Regions from separate parts of the Thalassolituus sp. UBA3500 genome, predicted to be linked through region 1. Evidence: predicted binding sites of a transcription regulator. Region 1 holds the regulator's gene; each other region holds the start of a gene.
What was found. Region 1 encodes FNR, which switches genes on or off when oxygen is low (the NO sensors DNR and NnrR bind a similar motif). Its sites were predicted from a motif close to TTGATNTANATCAA; they were not measured.
Positions count from the first base shown of each region.

Region 2: a site for FNR is predicted at 4,235-4,248, ahead of B2R29_RS00095 (YdcH family protein). Genes of this name have one in related genera too.
Region 3: a site for FNR is predicted at 4,735-4,748, ahead of ccoM (cytochrome c oxidase subunit CcoM). Genes of this name have one in related genera too.

Region 1 is NZ_DFQB01000048.1:5,956-13,735, forward strand. Features, by position in the region: gene ccoG (cytochrome c oxidase accessory protein CcoG) at 29-1,468, shown strand; gene B2R29_RS12195 (FixH family protein) at 1,564-2,058, shown strand; gene B2R29_RS12200 (heavy metal translocating P-type ATPase) at 2,055-4,496, shown strand; gene ccoS (cbb3-type cytochrome oxidase assembly protein CcoS) at 4,499-4,738, shown strand; gene B2R29_RS12210 (sulfite exporter TauE/SafE family protein) at 4,731-5,408, shown strand; gene fnr (fumarate/nitrate reduction transcriptional regulator Fnr) at 5,437-6,201, shown strand; gene B2R29_RS12220 (hypothetical protein) at 6,456-6,950, shown strand; gene ttcA (tRNA 2-thiocytidine(32) synthetase TtcA) at 7,007-7,780, shown strand, end outside.
Region 2 is NZ_DFQB01000001.1:10,060-17,839, forward strand. Features, by position in the region: gene B2R29_RS00070 (hypothetical protein) at 1-571, shown strand, start outside; gene B2R29_RS00075 (D-alanyl-D-alanine carboxypeptidase family protein) at 719-1,867, shown strand; gene B2R29_RS00080 (HP0495 family protein) at 1,993-2,265, shown strand; gene lipB (lipoyl(octanoyl) transferase LipB) at 2,265-2,903, shown strand; gene lipA (lipoyl synthase) at 2,907-3,878, shown strand; gene B2R29_RS00095 (YdcH family protein) at 3,942-4,181, opposite strand; gene B2R29_RS00100 (response regulator) at 4,367-5,500, shown strand; gene trxC (thioredoxin TrxC) at 5,524-5,958, opposite strand; gene dsbD (protein-disulfide reductase DsbD) at 6,006-7,760, opposite strand; gene B2R29_RS00115 (polyprenyl synthetase family protein) at 7,777-7,780, opposite strand, start outside.
Region 3 is NZ_DFQB01000059.1:207,162-214,941, forward strand. Features, by position in the region: gene B2R29_RS15430 (putative solute-binding protein) at 1-107, opposite strand, end outside; gene B2R29_RS15435 (DUF2788 domain-containing protein) at 324-524, shown strand; gene B2R29_RS15440 (hypothetical protein) at 648-1,148, shown strand; gene B2R29_RS15445 (DUF4404 family protein) at 1,277-1,534, shown strand; gene B2R29_RS15450 (CBS domain-containing protein) at 1,547-1,981, shown strand; gene B2R29_RS15455 (helix-turn-helix domain-containing protein) at 2,299-3,003, shown strand; gene B2R29_RS15460 (glycosyltransferase family 4 protein) at 3,065-4,231, shown strand; gene B2R29_RS15465 (hypothetical protein) at 4,260-4,574, shown strand; gene ccoM (cytochrome c oxidase subunit CcoM) at 4,824-4,943, shown strand; gene B2R29_RS15475 (septal ring lytic transglycosylase RlpA family protein) at 4,956-5,741, opposite strand; gene mltB (lytic murein transglycosylase B) at 5,738-6,709, opposite strand; gene rodA (rod shape-determining protein RodA) at 6,723-7,780, opposite strand, start outside.

The sequences.
Region 1 (7,780 bases):
TTTTCTAAAGACAAGGTGATCAGTAGTTATGAGTAAAATCCCGGTCAAAGACGTCACCCCTTCTGGCAGTAAATCCGATAAGAATCCGGAGACCGTCAGCCTGTATCAAAAGCGCGAGAAAATTTACGTTCGTGAAGTTGAAGGCTTTTTCCAGAAACTTCGTACCTGGTCACTCTGGGCATTAATGCTGGGCTATTTCGGCACTGCCTGGATCAATCTGGGAGACCGCCAGGCCGTTCTGTTTGATCTGCCTGCACGCCAGTTTCATATTTTTAACGTTACCTTCTGGCCACAAGACTTCATGCTGCTCTCCTGGGCACTGATTATTTGTGCGTTCGGCCTCTTTACCATTACCAACTTTGCCGGACGAGTCTGGTGTGGCTATACCTGTCCGCAGTCGGCATGGTCATTTATTTTCATGTGGATTGAGGAACGCGCTGAAGGTACTCGTAACCAGCGCATGAAGCTGGATAAAGCCCCCATGTCACCAGAGAAGCTGCGCAAAAAAGCACTGAAGCATACAGCGTGGCTGGTCGTTGCCTTCTGGACCGGCGTTACTTTCGTGGGGTATTTCACACCGATTCGCGAACTGGTTGTCGATATATTCACTTTCGGTGACGTCGGTGCGTGGGGTATTTTCTGGATCGGCTTCTTTACCGTAGCCACATACCTCAACGCTGGCTGGATGCGTGAGCAAGTCTGTATTTATATGTGTCCTTACGCTCGCTTCCAATCGGTCATGTACGACAACGATACTTTAGCGGTCTCTTACGATTACAACCGTGGAGAGCCTCGCGGCAAGCGCAGTAAAAAAGCGAAAGCCGAAAGCAATACGGAACAACTCGGCGACTGTGTAGACTGCTCAATGTGTGTGCAGGTCTGCCCGACCGGTATCGATATCCGCGACGGCCTTCAATACCAGTGTATTGGTTGCGCACTGTGTATTGATGCCTGTGACGACATCATGGAGAAACTCGATAAGCCAAAAGGCCTGATCCGCTACACCACGGAGAATGAACTTGAAGGCAAGAAGACCCATATCCTTCGCCCTCGTCTCTTTGGTTACGCCGGAGCCATGATTCTTATGATGGGTGGTTTGGGGTACGCGATTCTCGATCGTACACCGTTTGAGTTGGATATCGAGCGCGACCGCGGTCGCCTCTATCAGATCACCGTAAACGACACGATTCAGAATGCCTACACCCTGAAGATGATGAATATGTCGCAGGAGCCTCATACCTACATCCTGAGTGTCGACGGTCTTGATGGTATTCAGCTACTTGGCGACACCGAGTATGACCTGAGTGTCAACGAGCTGAAAGAAACCACGATCAACCTCGAAATCGACCCTGACGAGGTAAAAACCTCAGCCAGCAAGACCGACATCGAGTTCGTCATTACCAACAAGGAAACCGGTGAAGAAGTGACCCGGGAAGAAAGCCGTTTTATCGCGCCACGAGCGATTTAAACGTCATATAACTTCCTGACACAGAAGCACTGGAGCCCTATCGTCCAAGTGGTTACACTTGGGCGATTTTTCATTTTTCTCCCTGGATACTCTGCATGACTAGCGAAACAACAACACCCTGGTACAAAGAACCCATGATGCTTCTTGTTATCGGAGTACCGCTTGCCGCCATAGTATGGGGCTTCATTATGTTGTCGCTGGCACTTGATACAAAGGATTCTCTGGTCAGTAACAGCTACTACAAAGACGGTATGAGCTACACCCAGGATCAACGTTTTCACGAAGGCGCCCGTCGTCTGAATGTTCAGGCTGACCTGACCTTCACCGAAGACGAAATTATCGTTAACGCGACATCAATCGCGGATGAAGAGCCCGGCTCTCTGCAGCTACAACTTATTCACCCGACCCTGGAAGATCGCGACCTGACGCTCTTCCTGCAGCGCACTCCGGGGGGCCAATATGTTGCGGCCAATGAACTGGAGCTGCCACAGAAACGTGTCATCTGGCTGACCAGTCCAGATCAGGAATGGCGCGTTACAGCGCGTACAGTCATCGAAAACGGTAAGAAGATTCAGACAGTCACTCAATGACGCAAAGCCTCCGTACGCCCTGCTTTCACTGCGGAGAACCACTGAAAGCAGGCCAGCAGTGGACGGCCATCATCGATGGCAAAGAAGAACCCATGTGCTGCCCAGGCTGTAAAGCCGTGGCCGAAACCATCGTTGCGTCTGGTCTGAAAGACTATTACCGCCACCGCACAGAACTCCCGCAAATCTCACCTGCCAACGAAGACGATGAGGTTCTGACCGCGCGGGAGTCTCTCAGCCTCTACGACAGTGAAGCGCTGCAAAAGCAGTTTGTTGCAACTCAGAGAGATCAGAAAGAAGCGACTCTGATCATCGACGGTATCAGTTGTGCCGCCTGTGCCTGGCTCATTGAGCACAGAATTAACCAGCTTAAAGGGGTCGAACGTGCAACGCTTAACCTCTCGAACCACCGCCTCGTCGTAGCGTGGAATAACAACGACATCGCGCTATCCCAGATATTCGAAGCCATCTACCGTCTCGGCTACAAAGCTGCGCCTTTTTCATCAACGGCAGATGACGCGCAACGCGAACGCGAAGGGAAAAAAGCAATACGGCGCCTTGCGGTGGCGGGTATCGGAATGATGCAGGTGATGATGCTTGCGGTGCCCCTGTACGCAGGGATGGCGGAGCAGTACGAAGTATTTATGCGCTTCGCATCAATGATTCTGACGCTTCCGGTCGTGTTGTACAGTGCCCGGCCCTTTTTTGATGCTGCGATCCGGGATTTAAAAACCCGACATCTGACCATGGATGTGCCTGTATCGCTGGCGATTATTCTCGCCTTTTGCGCCAGTATCTGGAGCACCTTTAATCAGGGTATTGAGGTCTACTTTGACTCAGTCTGCATGTTTACCTTCCTGCTTTTACTCGGGCGCTTTCTGGAAATGCGTGCCCGGCACCGCATGGGGAAAGCCGGTAATAACCTGATGACGCTGCTACCGAATGTTGCCCTTAAGCAAACACCCGATGGCGAAGAGATCATTGCCGCAGGCGACATCACGACCGGCGACCGCCTGTTGCTCAAACCCGGTTACCCAGTTCCTGCGGATGGCGTTGTGATTGATGGCCAGAGCACCGTCGACGAATCGGCACTGACGGGCGAATACATGCCACTCAACAAACAAGCCGGTGACATTCTGATTGGCGGCACCATGAACGTCGAAAGCCCGCTTGTAATGCAGGTTACGGCCACGGGCGCGGATGCAAAGCTATCGACCATCGTCCGCCTGATGGATCGAGCCCAGCAGGAAAAACCCAAAGTCGCGCTTATTGCCGACAGCATTGCCAGCCGCTTCGTCGCTGCGGTTCTGATTATCTCGGCCTCTGTGTTCAGCTATTGGATGTTTCAGGGCAACGATCACGCGTTCTTTATCGCACTTTCGGTATTAGTAGTCACATGCCCATGTGCCCTCTCTCTCGCCACACCAACGACCCTTACTGCAGCGACAACAGCTCTGCGTGAACGCGGCCTGTTAATCAGTAAAGGGCATGTATTAGAGACACTGCAGTCGGTAAATCGCGTAGTGTTCGACAAAACCGGCACCCTGACACTGGGTCATCTGACCCTGACGGAAGTCCGCCCAGTCGCGGGCGCTAGAGAAAACAATATCGAGCTGGATCAGGATACTTTGGCCTCGGTAGTCGCATCTCTTGAACAGCATGCCAGCCACCCGATTGCTAAGGCGTTTCGTCATTACCCGGTATTTCCTACCGAAGACATTCAGCATCACCCGAGTCAGGGGGTCAGTGGTCAGGTTAATGGCTACAGATTTCGTTTCGGCCGCCCGGATTTCGTCTGGCCAGATGGTATTTTGCCGCCTGAAAGCGTATCCGGCCAATGGCTGTTGTTAGCTGACGATAAACAACCGCTAGCCTGGTTCCTCCTGAACGACACCGTGCGCCGCAGCGCTGGTCCGTTAATAGACACCCTGAAATCTCGTGGAATTGACGTCGCACTGCTCACCGGTGACCCGTCAAGATCTGCGACTCTGGTTGCTGATGAACTAGGCATTACCGATGTACGTAACGGCCTCAGCCCGGAAGACAAGCTCGCCATCGTACGCGAGTGGCAAGAACAGGGCGACAGCGTGCTTATGGTAGGAGATGGCATTAATGACGTCCCGGTCCTGGCTGGTGCAGACGTGTCACTGGCCGTCAATGAAGCGACTGACCTGGCAAAAACCAATGCAGATACTCTGCTCACCAACGGTCGACTGGAAGTGATTGCTGATGCCCTGTCGGTATCGCACAAAACCCGCAATGTCATTCGTCAGAACATCGGTTGGGCGTTACTATACAACCTGATTGCGTTACCACTGGCGGCAGCTGGTCTGGTTCCGCCCTGGGCGGCAGCCATCGGCATGTCATTCAGCTCTTTGCTGGTCGTACTGAATGCCTTGCGACTCACCCGCCGCCCGACTGCACTTACTGCTGAGAACTGATCATGGATATTATTTACGTACTGGTTCCTCTGTCGATTGCCCTACTCGCTATTGCCGTGGCTATTTTCTTCTGGGCCGTCAAAGGGGGGCAGTTTGATGATCTCGACTCGCCCGCGCACAAAATACTCTTCGACGACGATGAATACCTGAACGAGCGCCGCGAAGACAGCACTGCTGAAACGGCCGATTCAGAGTCGGATTCTGATTCGGGCAGTAAGCCAGACAAGACGACGAATGACTGAACCCCTCTCGCTCCTCACCGCCCTTCTGCTCGGCTTATTTGGCGCCAGCCATTGCCTGGTCATGTGCGGTGGCGTCGCAGCGGCCGCTGGGCAGCTTGATACTCAGCACAGAGTAAGAGCATCTCTACTGTTTAATTTTGGCCGCATCACCAGTTACACCCTCGCAGGACTGCTTGTGGGTAGCCTTGGACTGTGGCTCTCCAGCCTGCACGACACCCTGATGCTCTCGTTACGCTCAGTCGCTGGAGTGATGCTGATATTGATGGGCCTTTACATCGCCCGTTGGGCACTGTGGCTGACGCGCATTGAGCAGTTTGGCCAACTGTTCTGGCAAAGAATTCAACCGCACGCGCAGAAACGCCTCGGTCGTTCAGACCCTGCAAGCCAATGGATTCTCGGTATGTTATGGGGCTGGCTTCCGTGCGGTCTGATCTACAGCACGCTTAGCTGGGTAGCTGCCAACGGAGAACCAGCAATGGGGGCTCTGACCATGTTTGTGTTCGGTTTGGGTACATTTCCAGCCATATTATCTGCAGGGCTCGCATCGGCATCGGTAATGAACATAATTCGTCACCAGTGGTCACGTTATATTGCGGGTCTATTATTGATCGGTTATGGTTGCTGGACTTTGGCTTCTGTGTGGCAGCCTGCCAGCTTTACAGCCGCCTGATCTATCGTACTTGAGATCGTTCTTGCCTATGAAAATGTCAGTTAATGCTCCGCTACGTGGAGCGCAGCCTCATTGCCAGACCTGCTCATTGAATGCGCTGTGTCTGCCTCTTTCATTGACCGAAAATGATATGGAGCGTCTGGACGATATCATTCGGCGGGGTCGCCCTATCCAGAAAGGTCAGCTGCTGTTTCAGCAAGGCACCGAATTTCAGTCTGTCTTTGCAGTCCGCACGGGCGCCCTTAAGACCTACACACTGGCAAGTAACGGTGAAGAACAGATTACCGGGTTCCACCTGGCGAGCGAGTTGATCGGTTTGTCTGGCTACAACGCTGGCACCTATCCACTGACGGCAAAAGCGCTGGAAACGACCACAGTATGTGAAATTCCGCTACAGCAGCTCGAGCAGCTGGCCGATGAATTACCAGACCTGCGCCGTCAGCTTATGACGACCATGGGCACCGAAATCCGCCATGATCAGAACATGATGCTGCTACTCAGTAAGAAAAACGCTGAAGAGCGCGTTGCGTCTTTCCTGCTTGATATCTCTCAGCGCTATCAGCGCCGTGGCTTCTCAGCGACGCATTTCCGTCTGCCAATGTCACGTGTCGACATCAGTAACTATCTGGGTCTGGCGGTAGAAACCATCAGCCGTGTCTTCACTCGCTTCCAGAAAAACGAACTGATCGAGACTCAGGGTAAGGAAATTATCCTGAAAGACAGCGACACCTTGTTTGATCTCGCCGGACTTACACGCGCCAACGATGAGTGTCTGCACCAGACAGAGAGCTGATCTCAGTTCTGGCGCTTATAAATATCGCTCAGCACACGGATTGTGCTCATCCTTTTCTCGCTCGCAATATCAGACATTGGTCACACTGCGCAAATATTTGCCTCCCCCTGCGACCTGCATCACTATGCTTACCGTATCAGGCAGTACGATTGAGTAAACACCTGATAGCGAGGGTTTATCTCACGGCCAGCCAAACAGGTACGCTAATTGCTGCACTACCGTTAACTGCCAAAAATTACTCCCTGGAGTTTCTGATGGGTATAGATGCTGAGGATTTCCGGACGTACGTTATTCGTCCGACGCTGCAGAAGCTGGATGCCAACAGTGCAGACGCTGAGTTGTTGTTGCTGGGTACTGCCGCCATTGAGTCGGAGTTGGGGGCCTTTCTGAAAACAGAAGGGCAACGCACTTCAGGCATCTACCGATTGCACGGCCTGACCCACAGACACATCTGGGACGACTATCTCGCCGAGCGGCCAGAACTGGCCAGTAAGGTGCGTGGCATTGCCAGCCAAAGAGAATTTCTGGATAACCCGCATGCCGAACTAACAACCAACCTGGCCTACGCGACTGCCGTTACCTGGCTTGCTTACGTTCGTCACCCACAGTTCACCCTACCGCGCGGCGCCAGTGTGCTGCACCTGGCAACACTCTGGAAAAACTGCTACCACACCCGTGACGACCTCACCGTTCAGGACTTCGTTCAACGCTACGAAGAGCTGGTCGAATCCAGTCACGCTGTGGCCTGATGTTTATATAATCACCACATTCTGATATAAAGCGCACCCTATGCATGGGGTGTTATATGTCTGAAGTAAACGTGTCTGAATCTGCTGTTTCGCAACCTGAAAAAGGCTATCAGCCTGAGGTCTTCGACCCAGCGACCGTTGAGCCATCTGCGGGAACAACTGAAGCCGCAGAGAATCAAGCTGAACGCAAATCCAGGACCGAATTCAACAAGCTCCAGAAGCGCCTGCGCCGTAATGTCGGCAAAGCCATCGAAGACTACCGGATGATTGAAGACGGCGACAAAATCATGGTCTGTCTGTCTGGTGGCAAAGATTCTTACACCATGCTGGAAATTCTGATGAGCCTGCAGAAAAGTGCGCCCGTCAATTTCGAGCTTATCGCCGTCAATATGGATCAGAAGCAGCCTGGCTTCCCTGAGCACATCCTGCCTGCTTACCTTGATAAGGTGGGCGTGCCCTACCATATCATCGAAAAAGACACCTACAGCGTCGTGAAAGAGATCATCCCTGAAGGGAAAACCACCTGCGGCCTCTGCTCACGACTGCGCCGCGGCACTCTGTATGGCTTTGCCGAATCCATTGGTGCTAACAAAATTGCCCTGGGCCACCACCGCGACGACATTATCGAAACCCTGTTCCTGAATATGTTCCACGGCGGTAAGCTCAAAGCTATGCCGCCAAAGCTGCTGAGCGATGATAAGAAACACGTTCTGATCCGCCCTCTTGCATATTGCAAAGAGAAGGACATTGAAAAGTTTTCTGCTGAGAAGGAATTCCCGATCATTCCGTGCAACCTGTGTGGCTCTCAGGAAAATCTGCAGCGTCAGAAT
Region 2 (7,780 bases), on a different contig from region 1:
GGCGGCTGAGAAAGCGCGTCGTGCTGAGCAGGAACGCCAGCGTCGTGCCGAACAGGAACGTCAGCGCCAGATTGCCGCCGCAGCAGCTGCTAAAAAGAAGGCTTCGAGTTCGTCGCCAGTGCTGAATTCACCGATCGATCTTGATGATGTTGCGCTTGATCCTGTAGTACCGGCTCCGGCATCTAAACCACGCCTTGCTGCGCCGAAGGCCGCTGCGAAAACACCAACGGCTCAGTCCACGCGACTCTGGGCGCAGGCGAAAGAAGAGAGCGACGCCATTGCGGAATATACGGTGCCACCTCAGGCACTGCAGTCCAAAGACCGTGCTATAGCCGATAAAATGGGTGATATCTGCCAGAAGATGGTGGACGAAGACGCTTCTGTGGTTGTTCACTCGGCCAGTAAGTCGGATTATCGTTGGTTGGCTGTACGCCTGACTCTCTGCGCACGTCGCATTGACCGTGGATACCGCCTGCGCCACAGCTATCAGCCAGTTGCCGTTGGGGAGTCTGCGATCGTGGCGCTGCACCCACCGCGCGATTCTTCTCTGCTTAAGCAGGTCGGTCAGTAAGCCGTCGGAAATGCCGGTCGTGGTTCCCTCGGGTGGAACCAATACCTGTGGCTCGGGTCGTATGAGCGGAGAGCGCTGACAAGCGCGTCAGCCGTGATACAATCCGGGCCATTATTGTTTTAATTCAGCCAATACTGATAGCGAACCATGTACTTATTCCGTCTGTTTATTTCTGCGTTACTGTTTTCTTTTTCTTCACTGACTCTTGCAGCTGTCATTATTCCTAAACCTCCGGTTCTGGACGCCACTGCGTACATACTGATGGATGCGGACAGTGGCGAAGTGCTGGTTGAGCATAACTCTGGTGAACGCCTGCCACCGGCGAGCATGACGAAAATGATGACCAGCTACATTGCTGTTCATGAGATTATTGAAGGCAATGTCACTGAAGATACGATGGTGCCGATCAGTGTTACAGCCTGGAAAAAAGGCGGCTCCAAGATGTGGGTCCGCGAGGGCACTGAAGTGAAGATGATTGATCTCCTGCGCGGCATTATCGTGCAGTCGGGTAATGATGCTTCAATCGCAGTGGCTGAATACTTCGCGGGTTCAGAAAGCGCGTTTGCGGGCTGGATGAATCAGTACGCTCAGGAGTTTGGTATGTTCGATACCAACTTCGAAAACGCGACAGGCTGGCCTGCCGAAGGCCATCTGACCACGGCCAGAGACCTTGCTTTGCTGGCTAAACACATTATTAAAGACCACCCTACCTACTATGGCCTGTACGCTGAAAAGTATTTTGAATACAACGATATCCGTCAGCCAAACCGCAACAAGCTGTTGTGGCGCGATCCTAGCGTTGATGGCCTGAAGACTGGTCACACTGAAGAAGCAGGATACTGTCTGGCTGCTTCGGCAAAACGCGATAACACCCGTCTGATTGCGGTAGTAATGGGGACGCGCAGTGAAGAGGCTCGTGCTCGTGAGACTCAGAAGTTGCTGGGTTATGGGTTCCGCTATTTCGAAACACACAAGCTGTACAGTAAAGGCGATGTGTTGGCGACTGAGAAAGTCTGGCTGGCGAAGCAGGACACCATCGACCTGGTGGTTGCTGAAGACATTTACATGACCCTGCCGCGTGGCTCGCGGGATGAGTTAGTCGCAGAAGTCGTTAGCCCTGATTATCCAGAAGCTCCGCTGTCGGCCGGGCAGGGTGTTGGCACGCTGACGCTGAAGATGGGTGAGGAAGAACTGGGCAAGCATGATCTTGTTGCAGCGACGGATATTGAAGAGTCGGGCTTCTTTGGACGTCTGATCGGATCCATCAAACTTTTCTTCGTGCGCCTCTTCGCCTGAAGCTGGTGCCACTAGGCTGCCGCTGACCGTACTGGCAGCACACTTTTCATGTCTGCCGCTTGAAAATTCAGGCGGCAGCATCCATAAATGTAACCATTGTTCTGTTTATCTTCTGAGATACCGCCGTGAGCCAACCTGAAGCCCCTAAAATTGAGTTTCCCTGTGAGAACTATCCGATCAAAGTGGTCGGCGAGGCAATGGAGAACTACGAAGAGGTGATCGTCGAAATCGTTCGCGTTCACGCGGAAGACTGCGACATGGAGCGAATCCGTATCCAGGAGAGCTCTAATGGACGTTTCCGGTCGGTGACTCTCTATATCACAGCAACTGGTAAGGATCAGTTGGTGAATATCCATAAAGACCTGATGGCACACGCTAACGTTCGTATGGTGATCTGATGCAGATCCGCATGCTGGGGTTGGCGGATTATCAGACGGTCTACGACGACATGACGGCCTTCACCGAAGGGCGCAATGACAACACTGCTGATGAACTCTGGTACTTGCAGCACCCGCCTGTATTTACTCAAGGGCAGGCGGGTAAAGCCGAGCATGTGCTGTTTCCTGGGGATATTCCAGTGGTTCAGACAGACCGTGGCGGTCAGGTGACTTATCATGGCCCGGGTCAGCTTGTTGTATATCTGATGATCGATATCGCTCGCCGCGGTTGGGGGCCTCGACAGTTAGTCAGTGCCATTGAACAGGCCATTGTTGATACCCTCGCAGAATGGAAAATTGAGGCCGCGCCGCGCAGTGATGCTCCCGGTGTTTATACCGGTGAACGCAAGATAGCCTCGCTCGGCCTGCGAATACGCCATGGGCGCTCATTCCATGGGTTGGCGTTAAACATTGATATGGATCTTGAACCTTTCCGCCGTATAAACCCGTGTGGGTATGCGGGAATGGAGATGACACAGATGGTTGCTGAAACTGACAACGCGGTGAGTTTCGATGCAGTGGCTGATCGTCTCGACTATCATTTACAGCGTCTGCTAGCTAACGATGGCGCAGGCACTGACAATACGACTCCGGAGTAATTGATGTCAGAACGACGCAAAGTAGTGCAGGGCGAAAAACTGCGCGGTGCGGATAAAGTTGCCCGTATCCCGATTAAAGTCATTCCGACCGAAGAAATACCGCGTAAGCCCGACTGGATTCGCGTACGCATTCCCGCAACACCCAAGATCAACGAAATTAAACAGAAGTTGCGCAAGCATAAGCTGCATACCGTTTGTGAAGAAGCCAGCTGCCCTAACCTGGGCGAGTGCTTTGGCGGTGGCACGGCAACCTTTATGATCATGGGGGATATCTGTACTCGTCGTTGCCCATTCTGTGACGTTGGTCATGGCCGCCCTAATCCGCTGGATACAGAAGAGCCGGTCAACCTTGCAACTGCCATTGCTGATATGGGCCTGAAGTATGTGGTCATTACCTCTGTTGACCGTGATGACTTGCGTGATGGCGGTGCTCAGCACTTTGCCGACTGTATTCGCCTGACGCGTGAGCACAGTCCGGGCATTCAGCTGGAGGTTCTGGTGCCTGACTTCCGTGGTCGTATGGAGATCGCCCTCGATATTCTGACGCAAACTCAGCCTGATGTGTTTAACCACAATCTCGAGACGGTACCGCGTCTGTACAAGGAGTGCCGCCCAGGCTCTGACTACGAATGGTCTCTGACCTTGCTGAAAGAATACAAAGCACGCAACCCTGAAATTATTACCAAGTCGGGCCTGATGCTCGGGCTGGGCGAGACTAACGAGGAAGTGGTTGATGTCATGCGTGATATGCGTGCGCACAATATTGACCACATCACTCTGGGCCAGTATCTGCAGCCAAGTCGTGATCATTCACCGGTTAAGCGATTTGTGACCCCAGAAGAGTTTAAAGAGTTGGGCGATATCGCCAAAGAGATGGGCTTTATCCGAGTGACCAGTGGGCCGCTTGTGCGCTCGTCTTACCACGCTGATCAGCAGGCCGAAGGCATTGATGTCAGCGGCGTGCCCGTCGGTTAAGCGGTTGTTGTAAAGCGTTGTCGTAAAGGGGAGGGGCATGCCTGCCCCTTCTTCAACTCGTGCTCAGGCCTGCTTGAGCATGGCGTAGAGGTCGTCTTTCAGGTGTACGCGCTTAAGTCGTAAAGCGTCGAGGGTGTCATCCGACGCGGGTGTGGTGTCCTCTTCGATTTTCCGTACTTCTTTATCCAGCTCGTGATATTCATCGAACAGTCGGGCGAAGTGCCGATCGTTCATTTTCAACTCGTGGATCTGCTCAGCCATGTCTGGGAAGTCGTGGTGTAAATCATGGTGTTCGACGTTCATAGTGTTCCTCCTGTTCGGACAATTTCAGATTACCTTTGCTGCCCGTATCGACATTGACCTGGATCAGGGTAGTGAGTTCCTGTGATGCACTATTCCTTACATTTTATCTGGACGAATTTCAGGTTGTGGTCTTTATTTATAGGTAACTCAATTAGTAAGTGGTTTATTCAGCCACGAGGAAGAAAATGCCAGGTAAGGTTGTTGTTCTGGATAATGAAGCACATTCGATATCCTTGTTAGGTCATATCCTCAGTCACCTTGATGTTGCCGGCTTCAGTACGGTTGAAGATTACCTCGCCTCTGCTGATAAAGATTCGGATTGTATTGTTCTCGACGGTTCGGGAATGAACAGCAGTGACGATGAACTGTTCCGGCTGCTTCGGGAGCACCCTGATACCACTGGCATTCCGGTGATCTATGTCGGCGATAATCTCAGCATAGATACCCGTTTGGCTATTTATGAGGCAGGCGTCGACGATTATGTGAGTAAGCCGTTTGATGTTGCTGATCTTCAGGCCAAGGTATCACGGGCGCTGCACCAGCGACGTTATGAGCGAGAGCTCCTGGACAATGCAGAGAATGCTAAGCAAGCCGCCTTTGAGGCCATGACGCACTCTGCAGAGCAGGGCGAGATCGTGCGCTTCATGGAACAGATTTCCATGTGTCAGAAACTCGATGAGCTGGCACAGGCGCTGCTGAATCTTCTGTCCCGGTTTGGTCTGAATGCTGTTTTCTCGTGTTGGCTCGAAGGCGATGAATGGCCTCATTACTACTCGCATTCGGGGGTGGCATCGCCGCTCGAACAGGATCTGATGCAGTCAGGTCATGGTGGTGGTCGCATTATGGAGTTTGGCCGCCGTATGCTGGTTAACTACCCACGGACTGCACTTCTTATCAAAAATGTACCTTACGAAGAGGAAGCCCGTTTCGGTCGTATCAAGGATCATCTGGCTGTCGTATTGAGTGCCGCGGATGCCCGGGTAAGTAGCCTCAATATGGAAGAGCGGTTGCGTCAGAAAGATCGTCTTCTGGATGTTGTCTCTGATGTGAAACAGGCATTACTGGACGTGCAGAAACGACAGGATGAAATGAAAGTGCGTGCGGCCAACGAGCGTGATGATGTCAAGCTGGAGTTGAGGGAGGAGCTCCTGACGCTGGGTCTGCATGAAGAGCAGGAGGAGCGGATGTTAAGTCTCGTTATGGATTTCCTGAAGAGCCTCGAAGGGCTGTATAACGAAGCAATGGACTGGCAGAAAGATCTTGAGCCTGTCATGGATGCTGTCGAATATGTTGTCAGTGGCGGTGAGTCGTCGGCCTGACGCTCACCTGATTCTCTGCGGGTTCAGCTGGCTTTGACCAGCGCTTGATGTACCCACTGTTTCAATTGCTGGGCGGGCAATGCCCCGGCCATCTGATCTACAATCTTTCCGTTTTTGAATACCATCAGAGTGGGAATGCTACGTATAGCAAACTGAGCCGCTGTCTGTTGTGCGTGTTCGGTATTCACTTTCGCAAAGCGCGCCTGATAAGGCATTGCCGCAGCAACCTCTTTAAATATCGGTGCCATCATCTGACACGGACCACACCAGCTGGCCCAGAAGTCGACGACGACGGGCAAGTCATTCTTTGTGATGAAACGCTGGAAATCAGCGTCGCTGAGATCACTGACTGACCCTGTAAACAGTGGGCTTTTACATTTTCCGCACTGTCCGGGTTGATTCATTTTGTCGTCGGGGATGCGGTTGATGGCTCCGCAATCCGGGCAGGTAATATGCATAGCTGTCTCCTGTAGTTGCTACCTATATGAGGCGACAGTTATGTATTTCAAGGGGCGGGTGAAATATTGAGTGCTTCCTGCAGAAACTCATCTTTCTCGCGCTCACCGATAATACGACCACTGGCGTTTTCTGCACCGGGCTGAAAGAACAGCACCGTAGGCGGCCCAAAAACAGCCTGAGCCTTCATAAACGCCTGATGCGCGTCAGTATTGTCGGTGACATCCAACTGAACCCATTGAACATGGCTTAATCGCTCCTGAGCCTCGTCGGTGGCGAATATCTCTTTATCCATGATTTTGCATGAGATACACCAGTCGGCGTAGAGGTCGACCATGACCGCTGTGTTTGCGTCTGCAATCAGACTTTTTACTTCTGCTACTGACTCTGTCTGATAAAACGGGCTGACATGGATCTTTTCTGCGTGGCCGAGCGGATTCAATGGATCAGAGCGGCCGCTGACGGCGCCTGCAAGTGCAATAATGCCGTAAGCAAATACACCAACCGCGACCGGCTTAATTAAGCGCTGTGGCCCTTCGCTGGCGGTATTCAGGGCGCCTGCGGAAACACCTGCACCCACGGCCAGTGCGCCCCACAAGCCAAGTACAATGTTGCCCGGTAATAACCGGCTTACCAGCCAGATAGCCACACCAATCAGCATGATGCCGAACAGATACTTAATGCGCTCCATCCACATACCCGCTTTCGGTAAAACGCTGGCGCCTGTCGTGCCCAATACAATTAATGGCGTTCCCATACCAAAACCGAGCGCCAGCAGGGCAAGTGCTCCGCTTGTGGCGTCACCTGTGGTACTCAGATAGGCGAGAGCGCCGGCCAGTGGCGCGGATACACACGGAGAGACAACCAGGGCCGAAAGAACGCCGATAATGAAGACGCTGCCGGCCTGTCCTCCGTTTTGCTTCTGACTGGCTGCATTCAGGCGGTTACGCAGGCCGGACGGTAGCTGAAGTTCGTAAACACCGAACATAGACAGTGACAGCACGACAAAAAAGATGGCGAAACCGATCAGAACTGGGGCGCTTTGCATCATGGCCTGCACGTTAGCGCCAGCACCGAGCAGGCCAACGGTCAGCCCCGCTGCGGCGTAAGTGATGGCCATGCCGGTGACGTATAAAAAAGAAAGCCAGAAGCCACGGCCTGCGCTGGTTTTACCACCGCCCAGAACAACACTCGTGAGGATGGGGACCATAGGTAACACGCAGGGCGTGAACGTCAGGCCCAGGCCCAACAGAAAGAAAATCCCGATGACTGCAGGGAGTGACCGCCCAGAGAAAAACGAGTCATTGCCGTCGTCTGAAGAGGCTGATGCTTCGCTAGGCGCGTTGCTTTGGCCAGCTTGAATGGATTGTGAAGTCGATGCTGGAACGACAGTAACCTCGAGTGTCTGAGGTGGGTAGCATAGTCCGGCGTCTGCGCACCCCTGATAGTGGAGAGTCGCTGCTCCCGGGGAAAGCTGGGTGGTGTCGAAAGACACTTCGAGTTGCCCGTAATAGGCAATAATGTCACCAAAAGCTTCGTCGTATTTCTCTTTGCCGTCTTTAGACCAACTGACCGGGTCCAGTCGCTCGGAGCCTCGGGTCAGATAGATACGATGCTCATAGAGGTAATAGCCGTCGGCGCTATCCCAGCGTGCTGTGACCTGTCCTTGACTGGAATATGCTTCGAGAGGAAATGCCTGCTCAACAGGCAGGAAGTCATCCGATCCGCCAAGCCCATCCAGCAGACCGGAATGCGCCGGGATGCTGGTAATAAACAACAGTAGCCAAAGTCCCGCGCGCATCATGTGATCTGTTACTCCGTCAG
Region 3 (7,780 bases), on a different contig from region 1:
TTGGCACCTACCGGATCAAAAATACAAAACGTTTTCTGTGGAAGCTCCTTTCCCTCCGCAGCGAAGGCAAAACTGAACAACGTCAGTGCGACTGCGATCAAGCGCATTTTAGTATCCCCAATGATTTTATTGTTATATCGAACTGCCGGTTTTCACGGATGTTCAGTGAGCCGGGCAGAGCTGTGTGATTGATGCGGCCAATGATACGCATATCTGCGGGGCAAAAAAAAGGCCTGATGCCGCCAACCCTGTGCGCCTGAGCTGCATTACTGGCGTAGTTTAAGTACCATTGGGCCCAATTTCATTTTTGTCGGGATTGCCGGATGGACACAGCGTTACTTGAACAGATTGGTATGACCCTGGGTGTGGGCGGGCTGATTGCGTTTATGTTTTTTATCATTTTTGACCTGGGTAAGCGTTCAGGGGCAGGTAAGTTCGGCACCATGATCCTCCTTCTGGGGCTGGGTGTTGGCATGGCGGGGTACCTCATTAAGGTGATTCTGCAGTACGTACTTGAGATCTGACGCGCCGGCTTGATTCGTCTGTGGCTGAAATTATCCAGCCTTGCCTGAAGTGGCACAGTCCTTGTAACGCTTATGTATCACTACATATGCAAGGGAACTACTTTCCCTGCAGGAGCCACGAGAATGACCGCATACAGCGCGACTCTGCCGGGAGCAGACAACGGACTCACAGAAACCGCGACCCCCGGAGCGATTTCTGAACGCACACTAAAAGGTCGGCCGGTCTCGGTGTTGCAGTACCCAGGCGCCAAAACAGTGCAGTGCGTAGAAGAACAGGTGTCAGATTTACTTCCTCTGGCACTGCACGCACTGAGTCGCTACCCCGAATATGAATCCAGCCCTCTGTTCATGCTGCATTGTGATTTTGCTGATAAAAAAGCCAATGATGATGCACAACTGACTCATTTTCTGCAGCAGCACGAGGGTGAACGCCTGATCTGGATGCCTGTTGCCGCGAATGCCAGTTTATTGATCAGTGCTCTGAAACAGGTGTTACCGTCGAAGTCTGACAGCCGACTCAGGGACATGACTCTTCTCTATGTCGGCGATGCAGGACTGAGGGAAGTGCTGCAGCAGCTGGCTGAGAAGTGCGGAATGAAGTTCTGCTTTCAGGCGTTTTATTGATCTGCGTCCGTCCACCAAGCCATACCTTACTTCTTACATAGTGTGAAAACTATTTTCACGGAGTAGACTGGAACTGAGACATGCGGAAATTATCAAAGCATTGTCACTTCCAGTTAAAGGAGAAGGTTATGGTTAAACAGGTTCTCAACGAGCAACTCGAATCCCTTCATCGTACCCTCAAGGAAAGCCCCGAACTTGACTCTGAAACCCACGATCTGCTGCTCAAAATCGCTGATGACATCGCAAAGCTGGAGGGCAATGAAGCAGGCTCACCTGAATTGAGCGATGCGGTGCAGGAGCAGGTCATCCGCTTTGAGCATGAACATCCTGCGATCTCGGCTATACTTCGGCAACTTACCGACACTCTGGGACGCATTGGCGTCTGAGGAGCACTCCTGATGCGTCATATGCCGACCATTACCGAACTCATGACGGCGTTTCCTGCCCATGTTGATGAAAACACGAGTCTTGCGGAAGCGGCCCGCGTGATGGAAGTTCATCATTGTCATCACGTCCCTGTCATGAATCACCATGAAGTCACGGGGCTTCTTACGTGGGCTGATATTGAACTCGCACGAAGCCCTGGGCACCCTGCCAGTGATATCAGCGAACTGACGGCCGTGGATATGTGCCGCCGGGAAATCCCAGCCATCGATCTCCATACTCGCCTCGATGTCGTTCTTGATCAGATGGTCGCTGATGATTTTGATGCGGTACTTATCATGAAGGGTGACCGTCTTGCAGGGATATTCAGTCTGGAAGATGCTGCGAAAGGCTTTTCGGCCTGGTTAAAGAAAACTTATTTACCTACCGATGACCCGGGGTGCGCCTGACAGGTGTCCGGCTGAATAAAAAAATTTTCTGCATTAAAAAAGGGCGTTAAGCGCTTGCTCTGCATCTGGATGAAGCAGTAATCGTCCGGGTGCCACAAGCGCTTGATGGAATAGGTGGTTGTCGTGTTTTTTTTCTTATTGTCACATTACTGAAAAAATTCTTTCATCATCAACAAGTTAGGCTGCAGCACCGGCTATCGCAATGCTGCAGCTCGTGGTTATGAGGGTGTATTTTCGCGCCTTTTACCAAATTTTATTCGGCCCGATTAAGCTGGTACGGGTTTTGCGACAGCATAAGCATTCAGGAGGAGCAGCCTATGTACAAAATCGCAGATATCCAGGAATACCGTAAAGACAATGGCATCAAATCATCCCCATCCGCATGGGTAAATGAAGTCGCCAATGTATTGGAAAGTCGCTACCACGATGACGAAGCTATTCAGCAGTTGCTGATGCTTGCCACGCAGGTGACTGGCCTGAGCAATATTTCAATTGCCGTCCCCGACTCACCGAGCCGTTTTAAAGCCCAGTTCTGTTCAACAGGGATCAGTAACGGCGTATATAGCTTTGCAGTACAACATGCACTGTGTCGTCAGTTCGAAAGCCGCGAATGGCTGACGATTGGTGACAACAGCGAGCGCCCGGAGCACTTTGATCCACAGCTGGAATCGCTGTCGGGTTCAATGCGTTGTCTGTTGGTGCCACTGACTATCCGTCAATCGGTGATGGCCGTGATGGTGGTTGACCTGCGTGGTCATGATGCAGGCACTCTTGACCTTGCGGAAATCCGCTTCATTGGTGCGCAGATCGCGACTATTCTGGCGACTCAGGTTGTACCGAACTTTAAGACTCTTTATGCGCGTCCATATCAGCGAGTTCAGGAAAACGAGCTGGATGATATTCACGCTGCGATTGATAAGTGTAACGGCAATAAAACGATGGCAGCCAAGGTTCTTGGGCTGACACCGCGCCAGCTGCGCTATCGCCTGTCAAAACTCAGCGAAGAAGCTGCTGAGGCGTAATTAAACTGTCATTGATTGCCCGGCAAACTAGCTTGTATGAGTAGTTATTGCTGGGTATGACATGAGCATTCGTCACATATGTGTCGTTACAGAAACGTATCTTCCTGAAGTGAATGGTGTTGCGAACTCCTTGCAGCACCTGTTCACTCATCTTAACTCTGATCTTTATCAGGTCTCTATTGTGCGGCCTGCACCCAGGGTCGATATGGACGTCCCTGACAATGAAGTCTGGGTAAAAGGTATCAGCATTCCGCAATACCCGGATCTGCAATTAGGTTTACCATCAAAGACGGCTCTCAGGTCGCACTGGAAAGCCACTCCACCGGATCTGGTTTATGTGGCCACAGAAGGGTTGCTTGGTGCGTCTGCTGTTTCCTTGGCCCGGGAATATAACCTGCCAATGATCAGTGCATTTCATACCAATTTTCATCGCTACAGTGGTTATTACGGCCTGGGGGTTATGCGTCGCATGATTATGGCCTGGATGCGTCGTTTTCATAATCGGACTCACGTCACTCTGGTGCCTTCTCGATCTATGGTGAGTGAATTAACGGATGAGCGCATGGAACGCGTCGAGTGGTTACCTCATGGTGTGGATTGCCGCCGTTTTAATCCTGCGCACCGTTCAGCGACCTTAAGAGAAGAGTGGGGCATTGAGTCGGGTGAGCAGGTCGCCCTGTGCGTAGGCCGTGTCGCCGCGGAAAAGAATCTGGTGGTCGCTCTCAAGGCTGTGCGGCAAATGCGCATCGAAGGTCGCCAGATACGACCTGTGATCGTTGGTGATGGCCCAATGCGTGAAGCCTTGTCTGAAGAGTTTCCTGAGGCTGTATTTACGGGCGTAAAAACCGGCCAGGCGCTGTCTGAGTGTTTTGCATCAGCGGATCTCTTTTTGATGCCAAGCCAGACGGAGACCTTTGGTCTTGTGACGCTTGAAGCGATGGCCAGTGGTCTTCCTGTCGTCGCTTATGACATGGCTGCGGCCAGAGAGTTTGTCCGTACTGGCGTTGATGGTTCTCTGGCATCCGATGACAGTGAGGAGGCCTTTATTGATGCTCTGCGAGTGGCATTGCGCTTTGACGCCACCCTGATGGGATTGGATGCCCGTAGTCAGGCTGAACAGCTTTCATGGGACATGGTTGCGCGTCAGTTTGAACGCCGGGTTGAAGCTTTGTTAGCAAGTCATTGCGAATCACGCGGAATGGTACACCCCTTGCAGACGACTTCTTGATAAGTATATCTGTAGGGGGGAAGAAGTTATGGTGGAATTCAACCGCCGTAGTATTGCGTTACTCCGAAAAATAAAAAAAATCGCTAAAGACGAAGTGGGTTGCGAGATCCATTTCGATTCAAATACTCTCGAAAACGATTTACGAGTGCTGGTGCGAAGCGGCGTCAGCGCTGAACTTCTCGGGCTGGTTGAGGATTTCCTGCCGAGCCAGGCGCCACCGGTTGAACCGCAGATGCAGGAAAGCCGAAAGGTATATCGTGGCAGTGAAATTCTGATGGACGACTCCTCGCGGGTTCGGCAAGCGAAACAGAAAATGTATCGTGGTCGTCTCGTTGAGGCTTAGTTTCGATCTGTGATGGTGCAATGGCAGCCTTTGTGACATAAAAAAGTGCAATTGCTGCCGGTTTTTCGTCAATTGTCTAACGGTCGCACGGCCGTTTTCTTTCGAGAATACTGACCTGAGTCAAACTGTGGGTGAGTGCTCTATTCCTCTGTAAGCATATTTGATTCAAGTCAATTCCAGTTATGCCAACCTCGCTATATTGAGATTGAAACAACGACTGATGTCTCTTCTCAATGCGAGGTATTTATTATGTTTATGGATGAGGTTGTATTCTCTGGTCTTGCGATTGTCGGGCTCACTTGTGCGTTCTTTGTTGGCGTTTATATCGCGGTAAAGAAAGACATTAAAAAGCACGGCACCGGCGAGTAATAGTCTGGTCTCTCAGCGTTGCAATTGATGCTGAGAGAGCAGAACCAGCTGGGTGATGCCTTCATTGTTCAGCGCTTCAATCAAAAGCGGGACTTCGGACTCTGGCACGGGGCCTATCCGAACCCGGTGTAAGGTGATGTCGCCTTTATCTTTCGGGTAGATACCTACAGTCCAGTCTCCTGCACCCACCTTAGCACTGATATCAGCCAATCTCTGACGCAAGCGTTCTGCCGAATCAGAGTTGCTGAGTGCGCCCGCCTGTATCCACAGGACGGCCTCAGAGAGTGGCGCTTTTAGTACTTCTATCGTTACGGGGGCGGTGCCATCGTTATGAATATCCAGCTTAACTGCGGCCGCGTATGACAGGTCTATGATTCTGTCTTCATGGAAAGGGCCGCGGTCATTGACTCTGACGATGACTGATTGATTGGTATCCTTGCGTGTGACTCGAACGTAAGACGGCAGCGGAAGCGTTTTGTGGGCTGCGGTCATTTTGTAGACGTCGAAGGTTTCCCCGTTTGAGGTGTCGTGGCCGTGAAATTTCATGCCATACCAAGACGCAATCCCTTCCTGAGTAAAGCCTTCGGCGTCTGTCATGACTTCATAGTCCTTGCCCAGAACACGGTAGCGGGCAGGGTTACCTAAGCTGCTGCGCGGCTCGGAGACAGGCACGGGCTCGGCGATCGCTTTGATATCAGCGATCGGCGCTGGCGTGAAATCACTCTCGTGTTGATAACGGGATGTTGCGCAACCGTGAAGCAGAGCAAGACTGACCAGTACGGCCAGTCCGCGCATCATTGTTTGTCCTCACTCAACGCCTGGCTGAGCTGATATACGGCCATCGCGTACAGCTTACTGTGGTTGTATTGAGTGATAACGTAGAAGTTATATTCACCGAGCCAGTATTCATCGCCCTGCTTGCCTTCAAGGCGCATCAGGTTGGCAGGCTTGTCGCCTTTGATCTCTACTGGCAGTTTTACGCCCGCCGCTGTCAGATCAGCAACGGTATGTTGTGGCTTGCGGCTGACGTTAACTAGTGGTTCGTATTGGTCGCCACTGACGGTCACCCGGTGAGTCACGGGTTCTCCGGTTTTCCAGCCGTGTTCTGAGAAGTAGTTAGCGACACTGTGGATGGCGTCGACAGGGTTGCCCCACAGATCGCGCTTGCCATCACCGTCGCCGTCAACCGCATAGTGCAGGTAGCTGGAGGGGATGAATTGGCCGTAACCCATCGCGCCAGCATAAGACCCTTTGATTGTGCCCGGGTCGACACCTTCTTCACGCGCGAGAGCGAACATGGCTTTCAGCTCGCGCCAGAACAGGGGGCGCTTCGGGTAGTCAAAGGCGAGTGTCGAGAGTGAGTCGAGAACCCGGTAGCCACCCTGACGGGTGCCGTAAAAGGTTTCGACACCAATGATGGCTGCGATGATTTCAGGGGGGACACCGTATTTTTTTTCGGCCTCAGCCAGAATATCTGCCTGGCTTTCGAGAAAATTCTTACCGGCGCTGATGCGCTTTTTCGTCAGAAAAATATCCTGATAGCGAGCCCAGTTCATGGTGCGCTCGGCGGGGCGCTGGATAGCTTCGAGTACTGAGTCCATTTTCTCTGCTTGTTTAAGCCAGTTGCGCACTTCCTCGGCAGGAATGCCGTACTCTTTTTCAACTTCGGCGACGAATTCGTCCGTGCGCTCGTGTTGGTCGTAGGCTGCGGCTGCAAAAGGTGCAGAAACTGCCAAGGTGATTGCTGCTAACACATGTTTCAACATAGTAAGAACCCTGTTATTTCCTTTGCCGATGAGTGTACATCGACATAATAAGCCCAAAACCCAGAAGCAGACTGACAACGGACGTGCCGCCGTAACTCACCAGGGGCAGGGGGACACCTACGACCGGGAGAATGCCGCTGACCATGCCTATATTCACGAAGACATAGATAAAAAACGTAACTGACATGCTACCAGACAGCAGACGACCAAAAAGAGTTTCGCAACGGCTGGAAATGTAAAGGCAGCGAAGAATAATCAGAGCGTACAGAGTCAGTAAGAGGCAGACGCCAATTAAGCCATGCTCTTCCGCGAGAACGGCAATAATGAAGTCTGTATGGCTTTCGGGGAGAAACTCGAGTTGCGATTGCGTTCCTTGCAGATAGCCCTTGCCGTGAATGCCGCCTGAGCCGATGGCTGTTTTCGATTGAATGATATTCCAACCTGAGCCGAGGGGGTCTGATTCTGGATTCAGAAACGTAAGAACGCGCTGCTTCTGATACGCGTGCATCACGAAAAACCACATCATCGGCGCCATGGCCGCCACTATGCCGATCATGGAAAAAATCAGCAGCCATGACATGCCCGCAAAAAACAGGACTAACAATCCCGAGGTGCTGATGAGTATCGACGTACCCAGGTCGGGTTGCTTAAGGATCAGAATCGTAGGAATGAAAATAATGACCAGCGCCTGAAGCAGATCACGAAAGCGCGGTGGCACTGGCCGTTTGGCCATGAACCAGGCGACTGCCAGTGGTAAGGCCAGTTTCACTAATTCAGACGGCTGGAAGCGGGGCAGTGGCCCCGGTAAATCAAGCCAACGCTGAGCCCCTTTGGCGCCAACGCCCGCGACTAGCACGCCGACGAGGAGCAGTGTCCCCGCCGCCAATGCCCAGGGGGCTATCAGCTGATAGAGTCGTGGCGGAATCTGCGCAGTAAAAAACAACAGAATCATGCCAATACCAAAGTGAACGGCCTGACGTTTCACCATGCCGATTTCCTGACCGCTGCCGCTATAGAGTACAGCAAGCCCTGTAGCGCCTAACGCGATCAGGAGTAGAAGCAGAATCAGGT